DNA from 2 places in the Micromonospora sp. WMMD737 genome. Region 1 is predicted to be linked to the other one. Evidence: riboswitches for the same ligand, from Rfam matches in the RefSeq annotation. Region 1 holds a riboswitch; the other holds the start of a gene.
What was found. A riboswitch is a leader RNA that binds a small molecule or an ion and turns the genes downstream of it on or off. The one in region 1 is predicted to bind S-adenosylmethionine.
Positions count from the first base shown of each region.

Region 2: linked by a shared signal. The riboswitch ahead of ACN27A_RS33515 (bifunctional o-acetylhomoserine/o-acetylserine sulfhydrylase) and the one ahead of thrC (threonine synthase) in region 1 are both predicted to bind S-adenosylmethionine.

Region 1 covers NZ_JBMHMH010000001.1:4,357,477-4,367,538, reverse strand. The annotation lists gene ACN27A_RS19100 (alpha/beta fold hydrolase) at 1-1,074, shown strand, start outside; gene ACN27A_RS19095 (ABC transporter permease) at 1,071-1,946, shown strand; gene ACN27A_RS19090 (DUF4232 domain-containing protein) at 1,943-2,455, opposite strand; gene ACN27A_RS19085 (hypothetical protein) at 3,605-4,450, shown strand; gene ACN27A_RS19080 (hypothetical protein) at 4,605-5,354, opposite strand; gene ACN27A_RS19075 (DoxX family protein) at 5,527-5,955, shown strand; SAM riboswitch class I at 6,065-6,200, shown strand; gene thrC (threonine synthase) at 6,211-7,497, shown strand; gene ACN27A_RS19065 (GNAT family N-acetyltransferase) at 7,868-8,887, shown strand; gene paaN (phenylacetic acid degradation protein PaaN) at 8,940-10,062, shown strand, end outside.
Region 2 covers NZ_JBMHMH010000003.1:942-9,791, reverse strand. The annotation lists partial or broken gene ACN27A_RS33545 (metallophosphoesterase) at 1-597, opposite strand, end outside; gene ACN27A_RS33540 (D-alanyl-D-alanine carboxypeptidase family protein) at 647-1,858, shown strand; gene yhjD (inner membrane protein YhjD) at 1,863-2,903, opposite strand; gene trpS (tryptophan--tRNA ligase) at 2,945-3,964, opposite strand; gene ACN27A_RS33525 (exodeoxyribonuclease III) at 4,044-4,856, opposite strand; gene ACN27A_RS33520 (alpha/beta fold hydrolase) at 4,929-5,759, shown strand; SAM riboswitch class IV at 5,862-5,982, shown strand; gene ACN27A_RS33515 (bifunctional o-acetylhomoserine/o-acetylserine sulfhydrylase) at 6,111-7,466, shown strand; gene metX (homoserine O-acetyltransferase MetX) at 7,477-8,604, shown strand; gene ACN27A_RS33505 (class I SAM-dependent methyltransferase) at 8,601-8,850, shown strand, end outside.

The sequences.
Region 1 (10,062 bases):
GTCGCCGGCGACCCGATCCCCACCTCCGCCACCGTGTGGCGCTGGGTGCTGGCCGGCCTGGTCGCCGCGATCGTCGTCGGGCTCGTCGTGGTCGTCGCCGTGGTCCGCCGCCGGCACCGCCGCCAGGACAGCTCCATCCACCCGGCGTACGCGGGCGTCCCGCTGGCCGTGCGGCAGCTCCGCAAGGAGTACGCGGACGGCTTCGTCGCGGTCTCCAACGTGGACTTCGAGGTGCACCCCGGTCAGGTCGTCGGCCTGCTCGGCCCGAACGGCGCGGGCAAGACCACCACGCTGCGGGTGCTGATGGGGCTGACCCAGCCCACGGCCGGCGAGATCTACGTCTTCGGGCACCGGCTGGTGCCCGGGTCGCCGGTGCTGTCCCGGATCGGCGCGCTCGTCGAGGGGCCGGGCTTCCTGCCGCACCTGTCGGGGCTGGACAACCTGAAGGCGTACTGGCGGGCCACCGGCCGGCCCGCCGAGGACGCGCACTTCGAGGAGGCCCTGGAGATCGCCGGCCTGGGCGACTCCGTGCACCGCAGGACCAACAACTACAGCCACGGCATGCGGCAGCGCCTCGCCATCGCGCAGGCGATGCTGGGCCTGCCCGAGCTGCTGGTGCTCGACGAACCGACCGACGGGCTCGACCCGCCGCAGATCGCGGAGATGCGCCGGGTGCTCCAGCGCTACGCCACCGACGGCCGGGCGGTGCTGGTCTCCAGCCACCTGCTCGCCGAGGTGGAGCAGACCTGCACCCACGCGGTGGTGGTGAACAAGGGGCGCATCGTCGCCTCGGGCCCGGTCGAGGAGATCGTCGGCGAGTCGCCCAGCGTGCTCTTCGACGTGACCGACCCGGAGGCCGCCCGGGCGGTGCTGGACGGCCTGGAGGGGGTGCGGGTGCTTCCCGACGGGGAGGGTCAGCTCGTGGTGGACACCAACGGCACCGCCCGCAGCGAGGTGGTCGCCGAGCTGGTCCGGGCCGGCATCGGGGTGGACCGGGTGGTGCCGCGGCGCCGCCTGGAGGACGCGTTCCTCGCCCTGGTGGGCGAGAACTCTCGGGGAAGCGGGGACCGATGATGGCGGGCACGTCACCCACGGCGGGAGCGGCGGCCGGCTACCGGCCGTCGGCGACCCTGCCGTTCGGCGCCGAGTTCCGGCGGCAGGCCTCCCGGCGGCGTACGCAGCTCGCGCTCGGGTTCATGGTGCTGCTGCCGTTGATCATCCTGATCGCGTTCCAGTTCGACACGGGCGGCGACGACGACAACGGGCGCGGGGAGTTCGGCAGCCTGGTCGAGTTCGCCACGTCGGGCGGGCTCAACTTCACGCTCTTCACCATCTTCGTCTCGGCGTCGTTCCTGATGGTCGTGGTGGTGGCGCTGTTCTGCGGGGACACGGTGGCCAGCGAGGCGAGCTGGGGCAGCCTGCGCTACCTGCTGGCGGTGCCGGTGCCCCGGGCCCGCCTGCTGACGGTGAAGCTGCTCGTCGCGCTCGTCTACTCGGCGCTGGCACTGCTGCTGCTCGCCGGCACCGCACTGCTGATCGGCACCCTCCGCTACGGCTGGGAGCCGTTGCGCAGCACGGTGGCGGCCCAGCTCGAGCCGGGCGAGGGGCTGCTGCGGCTGCTGGGCGTGCTCGGCTACCTCGCGGTCGTACTGCTGGTGGTGGCCGGCCTGGCGTTCCTGCTGTCCGTGGTGACGGACGCCGCGCTGGGCGCGGTCGGCGGCGCGGTGCTGCTCTGGATCCTCTCCAGCATCCTCGACCAGATCACCGCCCTGGGCGCGCTGCGCGCGTTCCTGCCGACGCACTACAGCACCGCCTGGCTGGGGCTGCTGTCGACGCCGGTGCAGACCGACGACGTGGTACGCGGGGCGATCTCGGCGATCAGCTACGCGACGCTGTTCTGGGGCCTGGCGTTCTGGCGCTTCACCCGCAAGGACGTCACCAGCTAGGGCGCCGGGTCGGTCTTCTTCTTCCAGGCGCTGACCCCGATCCGGCCCGTGTTCCCGAGGTCGATCGGTCCGTCCAGGCCCACCATCTGCGCGGGCCGGCCCCCGGCGGGCGCGATCTCCAGGCGCTCGCCGTTGGTGGCGACAACCGTCGAGTCGGTCACCAGGTTGCGCCAGAGCACGGTGGCCGAGGCCCGTTCGCCGTGCCGCAGGGTCAGCGGCCGGGGCGGGGCGTCGAAGCCCGACGTGATCTCCTTCGCCCCGTCGACGACCCGGACGGATATCCGATCGCCGTCGCCGTCGTAGAGGCGCGGCACCGGGTGACCGTTCAGCCGATAGGGCTTCGTGCCGCAGTTGACCAGTAGCAGACCGAGCGCCCGCAGTCCCATCGCGGCGCTGGTGCCCGGTGACGTGATCCGTACGCCGGACTTCGGGCATTCGCCCGCGAGGTCGGACGCCGTGTCGCGCGGCGTCGGTCCGCCCGGCCTCGGGACGAGCTGCGGGGGTTCCATCGGCATCGTATCGATCGGCAGGGGCTTGGCCGGCTGTGGGCTGGCCGGCTGTGGGTCTGCCGGCACCGGGCCGGGCCCCGGCGCGCAGGCGCCGAGTAGGACGAGGCCGGCGATCGCGACCCCGACCGTCCGCACCGGACCGGGGACTGCGCGGCGCGAGCGCGGTGTGGGCCGGTGCGCGGGGCTCGTTGCTGATGCCGATGCCGATGCCGATGCCGATGCCGATGCCGATGCCGATGCCGATGCCGATGCCGATGACATCTCCCGATCATCGCACCGGACGGGCCCCGCACCCCTGCGTCGGCCCCGGCCATCTGGCGCGGCGGGGCTCCGGACGGGTGGCCGCCGGGATTCCGGTGCGGCGCTGTCGAGCTGCCCCATCTGTGGGACCGGGCCGGAGCGGTCCCTGGCAGTTTCCCGCCGACCACAGACGTGGCCCCGTGCGGCAGTGTCACCATCAGGGCCGCGTTCGGCAGGGGCGGCGGCACGGCGCGCTGCGTGTCGAGCTGAATCGTCTACGACATCAGCCGTCCCGCTTCCACATGACCCGGGGTCGGGCACTTCCTCGGCCCCGGACCGACCGCAGGGCAGGGGGACCGGTCCGACCACAGGGCAGGGGACCGGTCCGACGGCAGGACAAGGGAATCGCCGGTCGGGCCGCGAAGCCCCGGGGGTGCGGCGACGGCGGTCGGCCACCCCGGCACGGTGCAAGTGTTCCAGTGATGGCGTGGTGCCGGTGAGTGAGAATCGGATATGGCCAATCCGCCCCCTGAGTCGCCGCCCGAGCCGCAGTCCGAGTCGCCCACCTCGCCGCCCGCGCCGTCGTCCGAGCGGTCCGCCCCGTCTACGCCCGTGCCGCCGTCCGCGTCTACGCCCGTGCCGCCGTCCGCGTCTACGCCCGTGCCGCCGTCCGCGTCTACGCCCGTGCCGCCGTCCGAGCGTTCTCCTGCGTCGGCGCCCGCGCCGTCATCCGCCTCTGCGCCTACGCCTGCGCCGTCGTCCGCCGCTGTGCCTGTGCCGCCGTCTGCGCCCGCGCGGCCGTCTGCGCCCGCGCGGTCGTCCGCGTCGGCGGCCGAGCCGAAGGCCTGGGCCGTACTGGCGGATCAGCGCCTGCCCGGGATTCGCGGGCTCCCGCCGAGGCAGCGTGCGGTGTACGCGACCGCCGCCGCCGTCATCCTCTTGGTCGGCGCGCTGTTCGCCTACCAGGCCAACTTCCTCCTGGACCGGTCGACGGCCACCGATCGGGCCCGCTCGGACAGGCAGGCCGCGAAGGCGGTCGACCGTGAGCAGCCCGCGTTCGTGTCCACCGTCACGCCCCTGGACTACGACCGGGACCTGCCCGAGGCCTTCACCGTCCTGCTCGACCGGCCGCTGACCGAGGACGAGCAGGTCGCCCTCACCGCACTGACCGGCCCGAGGTCGGAGGTGTGGGAGTTCCTGAAGCCGCTCGGCGGCCGGGTGGTCGAGCACGCGTCCTACGTGGCCCCGTTCGAGGACGGCAACGAGAACCGCGGCCGTGCCCAGACGTTCGACCTGAACCTGAACAGCGACCGCGCCGCCGGGCTCACGATCAACGACATGACCGCCGTGAAGGACTCGTGCCGCGCACCCACGGCGCAGACCGTCGTCACCCTTCCAGGGGCGGGTGCGGAGTCCCGGCAGGGGCTGCTGTGGGACCTGACCGGTGGGCCGACGGACGAGCCGCACGGCCCGTACGCCCTGGCCGACGGTGAGGCGGAGGAGGGGCAGTTGTACTTCCGCCGCAACGTCGTCGAGCTGGGCAACGGCCAGTCCAACATGGCCTTCCGCGTCCAGCCGGAGGTGTCCTCCCACACGTGCGAGTGGCACATCGTCGCGTCCTACACCGACACGACCGGTGCCCACGAGCAACGCATCCCGAGCGGCACCGGCACGTTCACCACCGAGGCTGTCCCGTCGCAGCCCGTCCAGTACTTCGAACGCCCCCCCGGGCACGGAGTGGGGCTGCCTCGGTGAGGTGCGTCAGCAGGACTGCCCGGCCACCGGATCCGTACGGCTGCCGAGGCCGCCGGTCCACCGGCCGGTCCCGGGCTGAGCCGCGCGTGCCCGGCACGACCGGAGCCGGCAACCGCCGACGGGTCCCGGCCGAGGCGGCCCGGTCGCGAGGACGTCAGCGGGAACGGGGCCTGCGCTTACGGGTGGGGGAGTCGGGGGAGTCCGGCGCGGTGCCCGAGTCGGCGGTGTCCCCGTCGTCGGACGCGTCGGTCACCCGGGCGTCGGTGTGGCTCAGCTCGGCCAGCGTCGCGCCCCTGAGCTGGTAGACGGCGGTGCGCCGGATGCTCAGCTCCGCCATCGGGCCGCCCGCCGGCCGGGTCAGGTAGACCACCGTCGCCCTGCCGTCGCGCACGCTGACGCTCTCCACCGGCGTACGGTCGCCGAGGTCGACCTGGGCCTGGTAGTCCGGCTCGCCCCTGACGTTGCGCCAGGCAGCGAGGGTGAAGAAGCGGCCGGTGCCGCCGCCGTCGAGCGCGACCACGCCGATCGCGTCGCCCGCGCCGTCGCCGTCGAGGTCGCCGACGGCGCATGGCCGCTGCAACTGCACCGTCGTGCCGTCCCGGTCGGCCCACCGGCCGCCGGAGAGGCGGAGCGGGGTGGCGTACCCGCGGTAGCGGACCCTCCGGCTGCCGACCCGGGTGTCGCGCAGTTCCAGGCAGGTGAGCTGGTCGCCGGTGCGGCGCGGGGTGGGGGTCGCCCGGGTGGTCGCCGGGGTGGCGTCGACGTCGTCCCGCTTCGCGGCGGTGCCGGCGGTCCGGTCGGCGGACCGGTTCCGCTTCTTGCGGTTGCCGGTGGAGCAGGCGGTGGTGAACGCCAGCAGGCAGGCCATGGAGAGGGCCACCACCGGGACGAGCTTGCGACGCATCGCGCGTTCCTTTCCGTCGATCTGCCCGCACCGTAACGGGCCCGCGCCAACGCCCTCGTAACCGCCTGCCGCCGCCGATGGGAGCGTTCCCACAGGAGGGGATTCAATCGACACTGCCAAATGCCCGGCGGCATTCTGGTGTCGTCCCCTCTTCCTGACCGGAGGTGCCCTGATGCTCGCTGACCGGATCGGCGGCCCGGCCCTGTCCCTGTTCCGTGCCGTCGTCGGCCTGCTCTTCCTCTGCCACGGCCTGGCCTCGCTGCTCGGGATCCTCGGCGGCAGCCGGGGCACCGGCGAGGCGGTCCCGCTCGGCGAGTGGCCGGGGTGGTGGGCCGCGCTGATCCAGGCGGTCTGCGGCGGCCTGGTGCTCGTCGGGCTGTTGACCCGGGTGGCGGCCCTGCTGGCGTCCGGCTCGATGGCCTACGCGTACTTCGTGGTGCACCAGCCCGACGCGCTGCTCCCGCTGCGCAACGGCGGTGAGCTGGCGGTCCTGTTCTGCTGGTCGTTCCTGCTGATCGCCGTGTTCGGCCCCGGCGCGTGGGCTGTCGACACCGCGCTGCGGGCCCGACGTCCCGCCGACTCCCGTTCGGTGACCGCCTGAATCCGTAGCGTCGAGGAAGGTCCGACGGCGGCTGCGGGATCGCTCACAGCGTGGGATCTCGCGTCGATCCCGGCGGCGTCGGTGCTTAGACTCGACGGCACAACTACATACCTCATCCAGAGGGGCTGAGGGATACGGCCCGACGACGCCCCGGCAACCACCCCGCGCGCTCATCGCAGAGCGACCGGCGGGGCAGGTGCCAATTCCGTCCCCGCCGCAGGGTGCGATGCGGGGAAAGATGAGAGGACCCGCGACATGACGTCGACGTTCGCCCCCTCCGGCATCGACACCACCGCCAGCCCCGCCCGCGCCCTGGTCTGCCGCGCCTGTTCGGCGCGCTACCCGCTCGCCGCCCAGCACGCCTGCTACGAGTGTTTCGGCCCGCTGGAGGTCGACTACGACGCCGCCGCGCTCGCGACGGTCACCCGGGAGCAGATCGAGGCGGGCCCGCAGAACATCTGGCGGTACGCGGCACTGCTGCCCGCCGGCCAGGACCCGGCCACCCGGGTCACCCTCGACCCCGGCTTCACCCCGCTGGTGGCGGCCCCGCACCTCGCCGCCGAGTTGGGCATCACCGCCCCGCTCTGGGTCAAGGACGACAGCGCCAACCCGACCCACTCGTTCAAGGACCGGGTCGTCTCGGTGGCGTTGACCGCCGCCCGCGCGCTCGGCTTCAGCCGCTACGCCTGCGCCTCCACCGGAAACCTGGCCAACTCCGTCGCCGCGCACGCGGCCCGGGCCGGCGCGCCGTCAGTGGTCTTCATCCCCGGCGACCTGGAGCAGGGCAAGGTCATCACCACCGCCGTCTACGGCGGCGAGCTGGTCGCCATCGACGGCTCGTACGACGACGTGAACCGGCTCTGCGGCGAGTTGGTGGAGACGGACGAGTTCGAGGACACCGCGTTCGTCAACGTCAACGTGCGCCCCTACTACGCCGAGGGCTCGAAGACGCTCGGCTACGAGGTCGCCGAGCAGCTCGGCTGGCGGATCCCCGCGCAGGTGGTGATCCCGATGGCCTCCGGCGAGCTGCTCACCAAGATCGACAAGGCGTTCGCCGAGCTGGTCGAGATCGGCCTGGTCGAGGCGCCGGCCGGTGGCTGGAAGGTGTTCGGCGCGCAGTCGGCCGGCTGCAACCCCATCGCCACGGCCCTGCACGCCGACACCGACACCATCACGCCCGTCAAGCCGACCGGCATCGCCAAGTCCCTCAACATCGGCGACCCGGCCGCCGGCATCTACGCGCTGGAGGCGGTGCGCCGCACCGGGGGCTGGATGGAGTACGTCGACGACGACGAGATCCGCGCCGGCATCCGGCTGCTGGCCCGGACCACCGGCGTCTTCGCCGAGACGGCCGGCGGGGTGACCGTGGCCGTGCTGCGCAAGCTGGTCGAGTCCGGTCGCCTCGACCCGACCGCCGAGACCGTCGTCTTCAACACCGGCGAGGGCCTCAAGACCCTCGACGCGGTGGCCGGCGAGGTCGGCCCTACCCACCGCATCAAGCCCTCGCTCCGCGCCGCCCGCGACGCCGGCCTCCTCGGCTGACCCGCGCCCCCCTCCCCCCCTGCTCCGCGTCGATCATGAGATTGGCGGCGAAGTTGATCGCGAACAGTGCCGCCAACCTCATGATCGACGCTCGGGAACCCCGGGGGCCGGGGGTTGGGGGGTTGGAGGGCGGGGGATTCGCGGCGTAACTGGGATTTCGCTGTGAGTGCGGAAAACGCGCCGACAAGGACTTGACGGCAGGAACCGGACGGCGCAAGATGCTCCGTGCGGGAGGGCGTTTCGCCGGAGACTTTCAGTTCTTGCGACCCAACGCCGGAGGCGTTGTGCGAGCGTCCCTCCCGACCAACTTCCGATCGGGCCAGCGTTAATTCGCTGGCCCGATCGTCGTCAGGTGGCGCACCCTCAGCCGATGAGCATCGCGATCGCGCCGCTCGACGCCGCCGACCAGGCCGCCGTCGACGAGGCTTACCGGATCGGCGCGGCGGCCAACGCTGTCGACCTGCCGGACTTCCCGCCCTTCTACCGGCGGCGCTTCGAGGCGGCGATCCGGCACCCGATGCCGGGCAACGAGCCGCTCTGGGCGCTGGCCCGGCTCGACGGCGTGCCCGCCGGCTACCTCGCGTTGGACCTGCCGCAGCTCGACAACACCGAGAACGCCGAGGTTGACCTGATCGTGCACCCGGAGCACCGGCGCCGCGGCGTCGGGCGCGCGCTGCACGAGCACGGCGTACGCCTGCTGCGGGAGCGGGGCCGCAAGCGGGTGCTGGCGATGGCGGTCTCCGCGCTTCCCGGCGGCCCGGCCCGCTCCGGGGCCGCCGCCGCCTTCGCCGCGTCGACCGGCGCCCGGCCGGCGCTGGCCGAGGTCCGCCGCCGGCTCGACACCACCCGGCTCGACCACGACGGCCTGGCCGCCGCGCTGGCCGACGCCCGGAGCCGGGCCGCCGGCTACGACGTCGTGCGCTGGCAGGGAGACACCCCGCAGGAGTACGTCGCCGACATCGCCTACCTCGACGGCCGGCTGATGGCCGACGCGCCCCTGGGCGACGTGGAGTGGGAGCCGGAGCGGATCGACGTCGAACGCGTCCGCGGCATCGAGCGGGCGCTGCGGGCGCGGGGGCGGCGGCGCTACCACACGGCGGTGCGCCACGAGGCGTCCGGCCGGGTGGTCGCCTGGACCCTGCTCGACGTCGGGGCGTCGGCCGACTGGCACGCGTTCCAGCAGATCACCATCGTCGACCCGGAGCACCGCGGCCGCCGCCTCGGCCTGCTCACCAAGGTCGAGAACCTGCGCCACCTGCTGTCCCACGAGCCGGCGGTACGGGCGATCGACACCTTCAACGCGGCGGAGAACGCCCACATGGTGCGGATCAACGAGCAGCTCGGGTTCCGTCCCGTCGACGGTTGGACCGACTGGCAGCTCACCATCTGAGTTGTGACACGCCCCTACTGATCTGAGGGGTTCCTGTTGCATGATGGCGGGCATGACGGAGACCCCGCACCCCCTGTACGACAGGCACGCCGACACCCTCAACCGGGCGCTGACCGCGATCACGGAGCGCGGGTACTGGTCCGCCTATCCCGAGTCGCCCAGCCCCCGGGTCTACGGCGAGACCGCCGCCGCAGACGGCAAGGCCGCCTTCGAGGCGTACCTCGGCGGTGACTTCCCCCTCGACCAGCCGGGCGCGGCCGACCGGGTCGCCACCGAGAGCAGCCCGTTCGGCGTCGAGCTGGACGTCCGCTACCCGCACGCCGGCGCCGACGAGCTGGTCGCCGCCGCCTCCGCCGCCCTGCCCGGCTGGCGCGACGCCGGCCCGCAGGCCCGGGTGGGGGTCTGCCTGGAGATCCTCGACCGGCTGCACAAGCACATCTTCGAGCTGGCCAACGCGGTGCAGTTCACCAGCGGCCAGGCCTTCGTGATGGCCTTCCAGGCCGGCGGCGCGCACGCGCTGGACCGCGCGCTGGAGGCGGTCGCCTACGCGTACGCGGAGATGACCCGGCACCCGGGGACGGCGGGCTGGGAGAAGGCGGCCGGCAAGGGCGACCCGCTGCGGATGACCAAGACCTTCCACGTGGTGCCCCGTGGCGTGGCGCTGGTGATCGGCTGCAACACCTTCCCGACCTGGAACTCGTACCCGGGACTGTTCGCCTCCCTGGTCACCGGCAACCCGGTCGTCGTCAAGCCGCACCCGCGCGCGGTGCTGCCGCTGGCGATCACGGTGAAGTACGCCCGGGAGGTGCTCGCCGAGGCCGGCTTCGACCCGAACCTGGTGCTGCTCGCCCCCGAGGCCCCCGGGGAGAAGCTCGCCTCCACGCTGGCCCTGCACCCGGCCGTGAAGATCATCGACTTCACCGGTTCCACCGAGTACGGCGACTGGCTGGAGGCCAACGCCCGGCAGGCGGCGGTCTACACCGAGAAGGCCGGGCTGAACACGGTGGTGATCGACTCCACCGACGACTTCGCCGGGATGTGCCGCAACCTCGGCTTCACCCTGACCCTCTACAGCGGCCAGATGTGCACCACGTCGCAGAACATCCTGATCCCCGGCAACGGCATCGAGACCGACCAGGGGCACAAGAGCTTCGACGAGGTGGCGGGCGGGATCG
Region 2 (8,850 bases), on a different contig from region 1:
AGAGAGTCGCGGCAACCGCAGCGGAACCTGCAGCAGTTCGGGGCGCCCGAGCGCGTTGGCCATGCCGAAGCCAGTCAGGCCGACCGCGGTGACGCCGGCGGCGACCGCAGTGGTGCGGGCAAGGAAGACGCGGCGGTCCACCCCGGGCCCGGGCTCGGCCGGCTCTTCGCTCCGGCCGGCCGGGCGAAGGGCTCGCCTGCGCCGGATCCACGCCACCAGTCGGACCGCCTCCAGCACGAGCAGCACCAGGAACAGGTAGACGAGCAGTCCGAACCAGACATATCCCGGCCACGCCACCCAACCGGAGTCGGCGACTCCGAAGACCCGGGGCACCACCAACGCGGCGAACAGCAACGCCATCAGCGCGACGAGTCCCACCGTGAGCAGGCGGCGGGTTCGGCCGGGGACGGTCGTGTCCCTGACCATCCGCTTCCAGACGTAGAGGTGCATCAACACCAGGATCGAGCCGAGAACGAGAAGGAACATGAAGCCCTTTGCACGATGCGACAGTGAGTACAGCTTAGTTTCCGCAGGCGAGCCGGCCCCACGAGCTTCACCCCCATAAGTCACATTTGAAACACTGATCACACCCGTCACCGCGTGGCTCCCCGATCGCGCGCCCCGGGTCGCTTAGTCTTCGCTCACGATGGCGACCTTGTGGAAGTACTGTGCGCGGGCATCGGCGCTGGTCACAGCGGCCATGTTGGTGGTGGCTCCGGCAGCGGCGGCCGACCCGGCGGTCGACCCGAACATCTGCCCCTACCGGGAGACGACACCGCCCGCCGTGGACCTGTCCGAGGTTCCCGAGTTCGGGGATCCCCCGGCTCCGCTGCCGGTGCCGGCCAAACCGCTCGGCGGGGACGCCCTGTCGGGCTGCGGCATCATCACCGCACCGGGCACACCGCCGGTGCCCGAGGAGGTCTCCGCCGAGGCATGGCTGGTCGCCGACCTCGACACCGGCGACGTCATCGCCGCCCGCGACCCGCACGGCCGGCACCGCCCCGCCAGCGTCATCAAGGTCTCCACCGCCATGCAGGCGATCCGCGACCTACCCCTGCACAAGGTGGTACCGGGCACGGCCGAGGACGCAGCCCAGGAAGGCACCAAGGTCGGTGTCGGTGAAGGCGGCTTCTACTCGATCAACGACCTGCTGCACGGCCTGCTGATGTATTCGGGCAACGACGCGGCCCACGCGCTCGCAATGCAGATGGGCGGCATGCAGGCCACGCTGAACAAACTCAACGTGCTGGCCGGTCAGCTCGGCGCCCACGACACGCGCATCGCCACCCCGTCCGGACTCGACGGCCCCGGGATGAGCACCTCGGCCTACGACATGGGCCTGTTCTACCGCTACGCCTGGCAGAACCCTGTCTTCGCGAACATCGTGGCGACCCGCGATTTCACCTTCCCCGGACGCGACGGATCGACCTATCCGATCGAGAACGACAACAAGCTGCTGGCCAACTATCCGGGCGCACTGGGCGGCAAGACCGGGTTCACCGACGACGCCGGGCAGACCTACGTCGGCGCCGCCGACCACGACGGCCGCCGGCTGGTGGCGGTGCTGCTGCGCGGCACCCGCCAGCCGATCGCCCCGTGGGAGCAGGCGGTGCGGCTGCTCGACTACGGCTTCGCCACCCCGCCGGGCACCAAGGTCGGCAGCCTCATCGAACCGGACCCGGCACTGGTCGCACCCGAACCCGATCCCGCCGCCACGACGACGACCACGACGGCCGACGCCGTCCTGCCCGAGGTCGACGCGCTCCCGGTCCGCATCGGCGTGGGTGTGATCGGCAGCATCGTGGTTTTCACCTTGATCATGGGCGCACGGGCGCTCAACCGGCGCCCGCAACACTGAGCGGTCAGCGCCGGCGCCACCGCGAAAACGTCAGCACCCCAAGCGCTCCAGCCGCCGCGGCCGCCACCGCCTGCCAGGGGCCCAGACCGGGCCGGGTGATGACCCGGTTGTGGATGACAGCCGGGCCGGGAGCAGGCAGCGCCGCATCGCCCATGTTCTCCGGCATCGTCGCCGCCCACGCGGTGGAGAACAGCACCAGCCGCGCGGTGATGTAGGCGAACACCATCAAACCCAGCACCGGGCCGAACGTCGCCCCCGCCGGACCGGTGAGCACCGACCGCAGGTAGATCGAGGCGACCAGCTTGAACACCTCGAAGGCCACCGCGGCGATCAACCCCGCCCGCATGCTGCTGCGGAAGCTGACCGACTCCCGCGGCAACCGTGCGATCACGTAGGTGAACAGCAACCAGGACACCAGGATCGAGATGGCGATGGACGCGACGCGCAGGGTCAGACTGAGAATCGCCGAGTCCTGGAAACCCAACCAGTGCAGCAGATCTTTTATCACCCCGGTGTTGCCCAGCGCGGTGAGGGCCAGCGTGAACACACTGGCGACGAACAGCGACACCAGGGCGAGCAGATCGGACAGCTTGGTCTTGACGAACCCTGCAGGCTTGTCCCGGAACAGGCCCCACATCTGGCTCAGCGCCTCGCGCAGGTTGTTCATCCAGCCCAAACCCGCCCACGCCGCGGTCGCGAGGCCGATGATGCCCACCGAGGTGCGCGACTCGATGGCGGCCTCCATCAACTCGATGAGTTGCTGGCCGAGGTCGCCGGAGACGTTCGCGCGGATCTGGTTTTCGGTCTCCATGAGCAGTTCCGGCCTGCTGGCCAGCACGAACCCGCCGATCGCGAAGCCAACCATCAACAGCGGGAACAACGCGAAGATGGTGTAGTAGGTGATGCCGGCGGCGTAGAAGTTGCCCTTGCTGCTGTTGTACCGCTCCTGGGCCCGCATCACGTGGTCGAACCACGGCATCCGGGCCCGCAGCCGGGCCATCAGGCCGGGCTTGTCGTCGGAATCGCTCGCGGACGGCGCGGTCATCCGACCCCCTGCTCGTTGTCGTCGTCGCGCGGCGACGGTGCCTACGGTTTCGCTGGCAGAAACCCTAGGCGGTCATATACCCGGCGCAACGTCTTACCAGACACCTCACGCGCCCGCTGGGCCCCGGCGGCCAGCACGCTCTCCAGTTCTGCCGGGTCGGCGAGCAACTCGTCAACCCGGTTCTTGATAGGTGTGACGAACTCCACGACCGCCTCGGCGGTCTCCTTCTTCAGATCCCCGTATCCACGCCCGGCGTAGCCGTCGACGAGTTTGTCGACCTCGGCGCCGGTGACCGCGGCCTGAATGGTCAGCAGGTTCGACACCCCGGGCTTGCCCTCCGGGTCGAACCGGATCTCGCGCTCACTGTCGGTCACCGCGGAGCGAATCTTCTTGGCGGTCTTGGCCGGATCGTCGAGCAGGCTGATCAGCCCGGCATCGGTGGCCGCCGACTTGCTCATCTTCGCGGTCGGGTCCGCCAGATCGTAGATCTTGGCGGTGGCCTTGGGGATCATCGCCTCGGGCACGACGAAGGTGTCCGGGAAGCGCGTGTTGATCCGCTGGGCGACGTCGCGCGCGAGTTCGAGGTGCTGACGCTGGTCCTCACCGACGGGCACCAGGTCGGTGGCGTAGAGCAACACGTCGGCGGCCATCAGCACCGGGTAGGTGAACAGTCCCACGGTGGTGGCGTCGACGCCCTGTTTCTGCGATTTGTCCTTGAACTGGGTCATCCGCGACGCCTGCCCGAAACCGGTGAAACATCCCAGCACCCAGGCCAATTCGGTGTGCGCGGGTACGTGACTCTGGACGAAGACGGTGGCCCGGTCCGGGTCGATGCCCAGCGCGAGGTACTGCGCCGCGGTGACCAGTGTCCGTTTGCGCAGCGTCGCGGGGTCCTGGGCGATCGTGATGGCGTGCAGGTCGACGACGCAGAAGTAGGCGTCGTGGCCGTCCTGCAGGCCGACCCACTGCGCGACCGCGCCCAGCGCGTTGCCCAGGTGCAGGGAGTCCGACGTCGGCTGCGCGCCGGAGAAGACGACCGGCTTGGATGGCGTGCTCATGATGGCCGCCATTGTCCCATGGAGCCCTGCGCGGCGGATTCGGCGTGCCCGGTCGACGCGTGGGTGCCGGGCCGCGCCCGAATCACCCGTACTCGACGGTGACCGGGCAGTGGTCGGACCAGCGCAGCGCGTAGGCGGCGGGACGTTCGGTGCGCACCGACGAGACCCGCGCGGCCAGCGCCGGGGTGGCCAGGTGGTAGTCGATGCGCCACCCGGCGTCGTTGTCGAAGGCCTTGCCCCGCCACGACCACCACGCGTACGGGCCGGCGGCCCCGGGGTGGGCCTGACGGACGACGTCGACCCAGCCGGTGGACAGCAGATCGGTGAGCCATTGACGTTCCTGCGGCAGAAAGCCCGCCTTCTTGGTGTTTCCGCGCCAGTTCTTGATGTCGTTCTCGGTGTGGGCGATGTTCCAGTCGCCACAGAGCACCGCTTCGCGCCCGCTGCAGAGCAACTCGGCCATCCGGTCGACGACCGCGGCCATGAACCGTTCCTTCTCGAGTTGGCGGTCAGTCTCGGCTTCACCGGTCGGAAAGTAGACGCTGCCCACCGTCAACCCCGCGGTGTCCACTTCGAGGTAGCGGCCGTGGTCTGCGAATTCCTCTGCACCACAGCCGATTCTGACTCCATCGAACGGTGTGCGGGACAGCACCGCGACGCCGTTGCGCCCCTTGATGTGGGGCACCGCCGACGCCAGGTGCCACCCGTCGGCAAGCGCCGGGGCCAGTGCGCCGGCCAGTTGCTCGTCGTCGGCCCGCGTCTCCTGCAGGCACACCACGTCTGCGGCGGTCTCCGTCAACCAGGGCAGCAGGCCGAGGTTGTCGGCCGAGCGGGCCTTGACCGCTGCCCGGATGCCGTTGACGTTGACGGTGCTGACGGTGAGAGCGCGAGCCACGACCGCCGACCATAGCGCCGCAACGGAGCACACATTCTTGCGGTACCGCCGGTATCACCTTACTGTCGGGCCATGGCACCACGAGAGCCGATTCACACCGGATCCGGTGAGCCGGTCCTGTTGCTACACCCCTTCCTGTGCTCCCAGAACGTGTGGCGGGCGGTCGCCGCCCAGCTGAGCGCGACCGGCCGATTCGAGGTGTTCGCGCCGACCATGCTGGGCCATCACGGCGGACCACCGTCGCCGACCTGGCTGCTGCACACCGAGATGCTGGTCGACGACATCGAGCGGCGGATGGATCAGCTGGGCTGGCAGACCGCCCACCTGGTCGGCAATTCGCTGGGCGGCTGGGTGGCGTTCGAACTCGAACGCCGCGGACGGGCCCGCACGCTCACCGCGATCGCGCCGGCGGGCGGCTGGCCGCACCACTCGTTGTCGAAGTACGAAACCGTGCTGAAGTTCGTGGCCGGCGGGCCGGCGCTGGTCGCGGCCCGGCTGCTCGGACCCCGCATTCTCGACCTCCCGCTGGCCCGGCGCCTGGCGACCCTGCCGGTGAGCGGACCGGCCGACGGCCCCAGCGACGAGGACCTGCGCGCCCTGGTCGAGGACGCCACCCACTGCAGCGCCTACCTGCAGCTGCTGGTCAAAACGCTGCGGCTGCCCGGCCTACTGGAGCTGGCCGGCCTGGGCGCCCCGACCCAGCTGGTGCTCTGCGGACGGGACCGGGTCTTCCCCACCCCGCGGGGCAACCGCTACTTCCTGCGCCACCTGCCCGAACACGCCGAGGTGGTGCGTCTGCCCGAGCTCGGGCACATCCCGATGCTCGAGGCACCCGATCGCATCTCGGCGCTGATCGGCGAGTTCATCGAGCGGCACGCCGGCCCGCAACGCGCCATCGGCTGAGACCCCCGGCAACGCCCGACGACCTCCGCGTTCCGGCCCGCGCCCGGCACTGCGACGCAACCCAGTGGCACCGCACCAGCGCAGTGCGATACGCTTCGACTCGGTCATGAGTGCCAGCGCGAAGCCCCGGCTTGCTGGCCGGCAACCCTCCAACCGCGGTGGGGTGCCCCGGGTGATGAACCAGGTTGAGTAGCCACAACCGGCTACGCGGCAAGCGCGGGTCCGCCGTGAACGGGCCCCCTGAGTAGACAGGGACACCTGATGGCGAGGTCACCGATGCACTGTTGTCGGTAACGCAACAGCGATCACCTCACCATCACAGGAGCCCGTCCGGAGGAGAACCGAAACAACATGAGCGGCGAACACGTACCCAGCGACGACCCGACGTCCCGGTGGTCGTTCGAGACCAAGCAGATCCACGCCGGGCAGACGCCCGACTCCGCCACCAACGCGCGGGCACTGCCGATCTACCAGACCACCAGCTACGCGTTCGACAGCACCGAGCACGCCGCGGCGCTGTTCGGCCTGGCCGAGCCCGGCAACATCTACACCCGGATCATGAACCCGACCACCGATGTGGTGGAGCAGCGCATCGCCGCCCTGGAAGGCGGCGTGGCGGCGCTGTTCCTGGCCTCGGGCCAGGCCGCCGAGACGTTCGCGATCCTCAACATCGCCAACGCCGGTGATCACATCGTGTCCAGCCCGCGGCTCTACGGCGGCACCTACAACCTGTTCCACTACTCACTGCCCAAGCTCGGCATCGACGTGACGTTCGTCGACAACCCCGATGACCCGGAGTCGTGGCGCGCGGCGGCCCGGCCCAACACCAAGGCGTTCTTCGGCGAGACGATCTCCAACCCGCAGATCGACATCCTCGACATCCCGGCCGTCGCGGCGGTGGCCCACGACGTCGGGGTGCCGCTGATCGTCGACAACACCATCGCGACGCCCTACCTGATCCAGCCGCTGCGCCACGGCGCCGACATCGTCGTGCACTCGGCCACGAAGTACCTGGGCGGGCACGGCACGGCCATCGCCGGGGTGATCGTCGACGGCGGCACCTTCGACTGGACCAACGGCCGTTTCCCCGGGTTCACCACCCCCGACCCCAGCTACCACGGTGTGGTGTTCGCCGAACTGGGCCCGCCGGCATACGCACTCAAGGCCCGGGTGCAGCTGCTGCGCGACCTGGGTTCGGCGGCCGCGCCCTTCAACGCGTTCCTGATCGCCCAGGGCCTGGAGACGCTGAGCCTGCGCCTGGAACGCCATGTGGCCAACGCCCAGCGGGTGGCCGAGTACCTCGCCGGACACCCCGACGTCGTCTCGGTCAACTACGCCGGGCTGCCTACTTCACCGTGGTACGAACTCGGAAAGAAGCTTGCGCCCAAGGGAACCGGTGCGGTGCTGGCGTTCGAGCTGGCCGGCGGGATCGAGGCCGGCAAGGCGTTCGTCAACGCGCTGACGCTGCACAGCCACGTCGCCAACATCGGCGACGTCCGCTCCCTGGTGATCCATCCGGCCTCGACCACCCATCAGCAACTGTCGGCCGAGGAGCAACTCGCCAGCGGGGTGACACCCGGCCTGGTCCGGCTCGCAGTCGGGATCGAGGGAATCGACGACATCCTCGCCGACCTCGACCAGGGCTTCACCGCCGCAAAGCCGTTCGCCTCGGCCGTCGCCGACCCGCAGACAGTTGCATCGTTCTGAGGATGGTGACGTGACTATCGTGGATGTTGTTCGAGAGTGCGTGGCACTGCCACCCGAGGGTGAAGTCGGCGTCATCGACATCGGATCGGTCACCCTGGAGAACGGTCAGGTCATCGATGACGTGTCGATCGCGGTGCAGCGCTGGGGCGAGTTGTCCCCGAGCCGCGACAACGTCGTGATGGTGTTGCACGCACTGACCGGCGATTCGCACATCACCGGGCCCGCCGGGCCCGACCATCCGACCCCCGGCTGGTGGGACGGTGTGGCCGGACCGGGCGCGCCGATCGACACCGACCGGTGGTGCGCCGTCTCGACCAACGTGCTCGGCGGGTGCCGCGGCTCGACCGGGCCCGGTTCGCCGGCCCCCGACGGAAATGCCTGGGGCTCAAGGTTCCCCGCCGTGTCGATCCGTGATCAGGTCACCGCGGATCTTGCCGTGCTCGACCGGCTCGGCATCAGCGAGGTCGCCGCGGTGATCGGCGGCTCGATGGGCGGCGCCCGGGCGCTGGAGTGGATGATCGCCCACCCCGACAACGTGCGCGCCGGGCTGGTGCTGGCGGTCGGTGCCCGGGCGACGGCCGACCAGATCGGCACCCAGAGCAGCCAGGTCGCGGCCATCAGGTCCGACCCGGACTGGTGCGGCGGCGACTATTACGGCACCGGCCGCAGCCCCGAGCTGGGCATGCAGATCGCGAGACGGTTCGCCCACCTCACCTACCGGGGCGAGTCCGAGCTGGACGACCGGTTCGGCAACGACCCGCAGGACGGTGAGGATCCCGGCACCGGCGGCCGCTACTCGGTGCAAAGTTACCTGGAGTATCAGGGCCGCAAACTGGTGTCGCGGTTCGACGCGGGCACCTACGTGACCCTCACCGATGCGCTGTCCAGCCACGACGTCGGCCGCGGCCGCGGCGGGATCGAAGCCGCTCTGCGCGACTGCCGGGTGCCTGCGATCGTCGGCGGCATCACCTCTGACCGGCTCTACCCGCTGCGTCTGCAGGCCGAACTGGCCGAGTTGCTTCCCGGGTGCGACGGGCTCGACGTCGTGGACTCGAAGTACGGCCACGACGGATTCCTGCTGGAAACCGACGCGGTCGGGAAGCTGATCCGCCGGACGCTGGACCTCGCTGACCGGTGAGCGACACCGCCAGGGCGCGTTCACTGTCCTTCGGCGCTGAAGCCGCTGCGTATGAGCGGGGCCGCCCGTCCTACCCTCCGGAAGCCATCGACTGGTTGCTGCCCGACGACGGGCCCGGCCGGGGAGCTCCGCTCGACGTTCTCGACCTGGGCGCCGGCACCGGCAAGCTGACCACGCGGCTGGTCGAGCGCGGCCTGACCGTGGTTGCGGTGGACCCGATCCCGGAGATGCTGGAGCTGTTGAGCG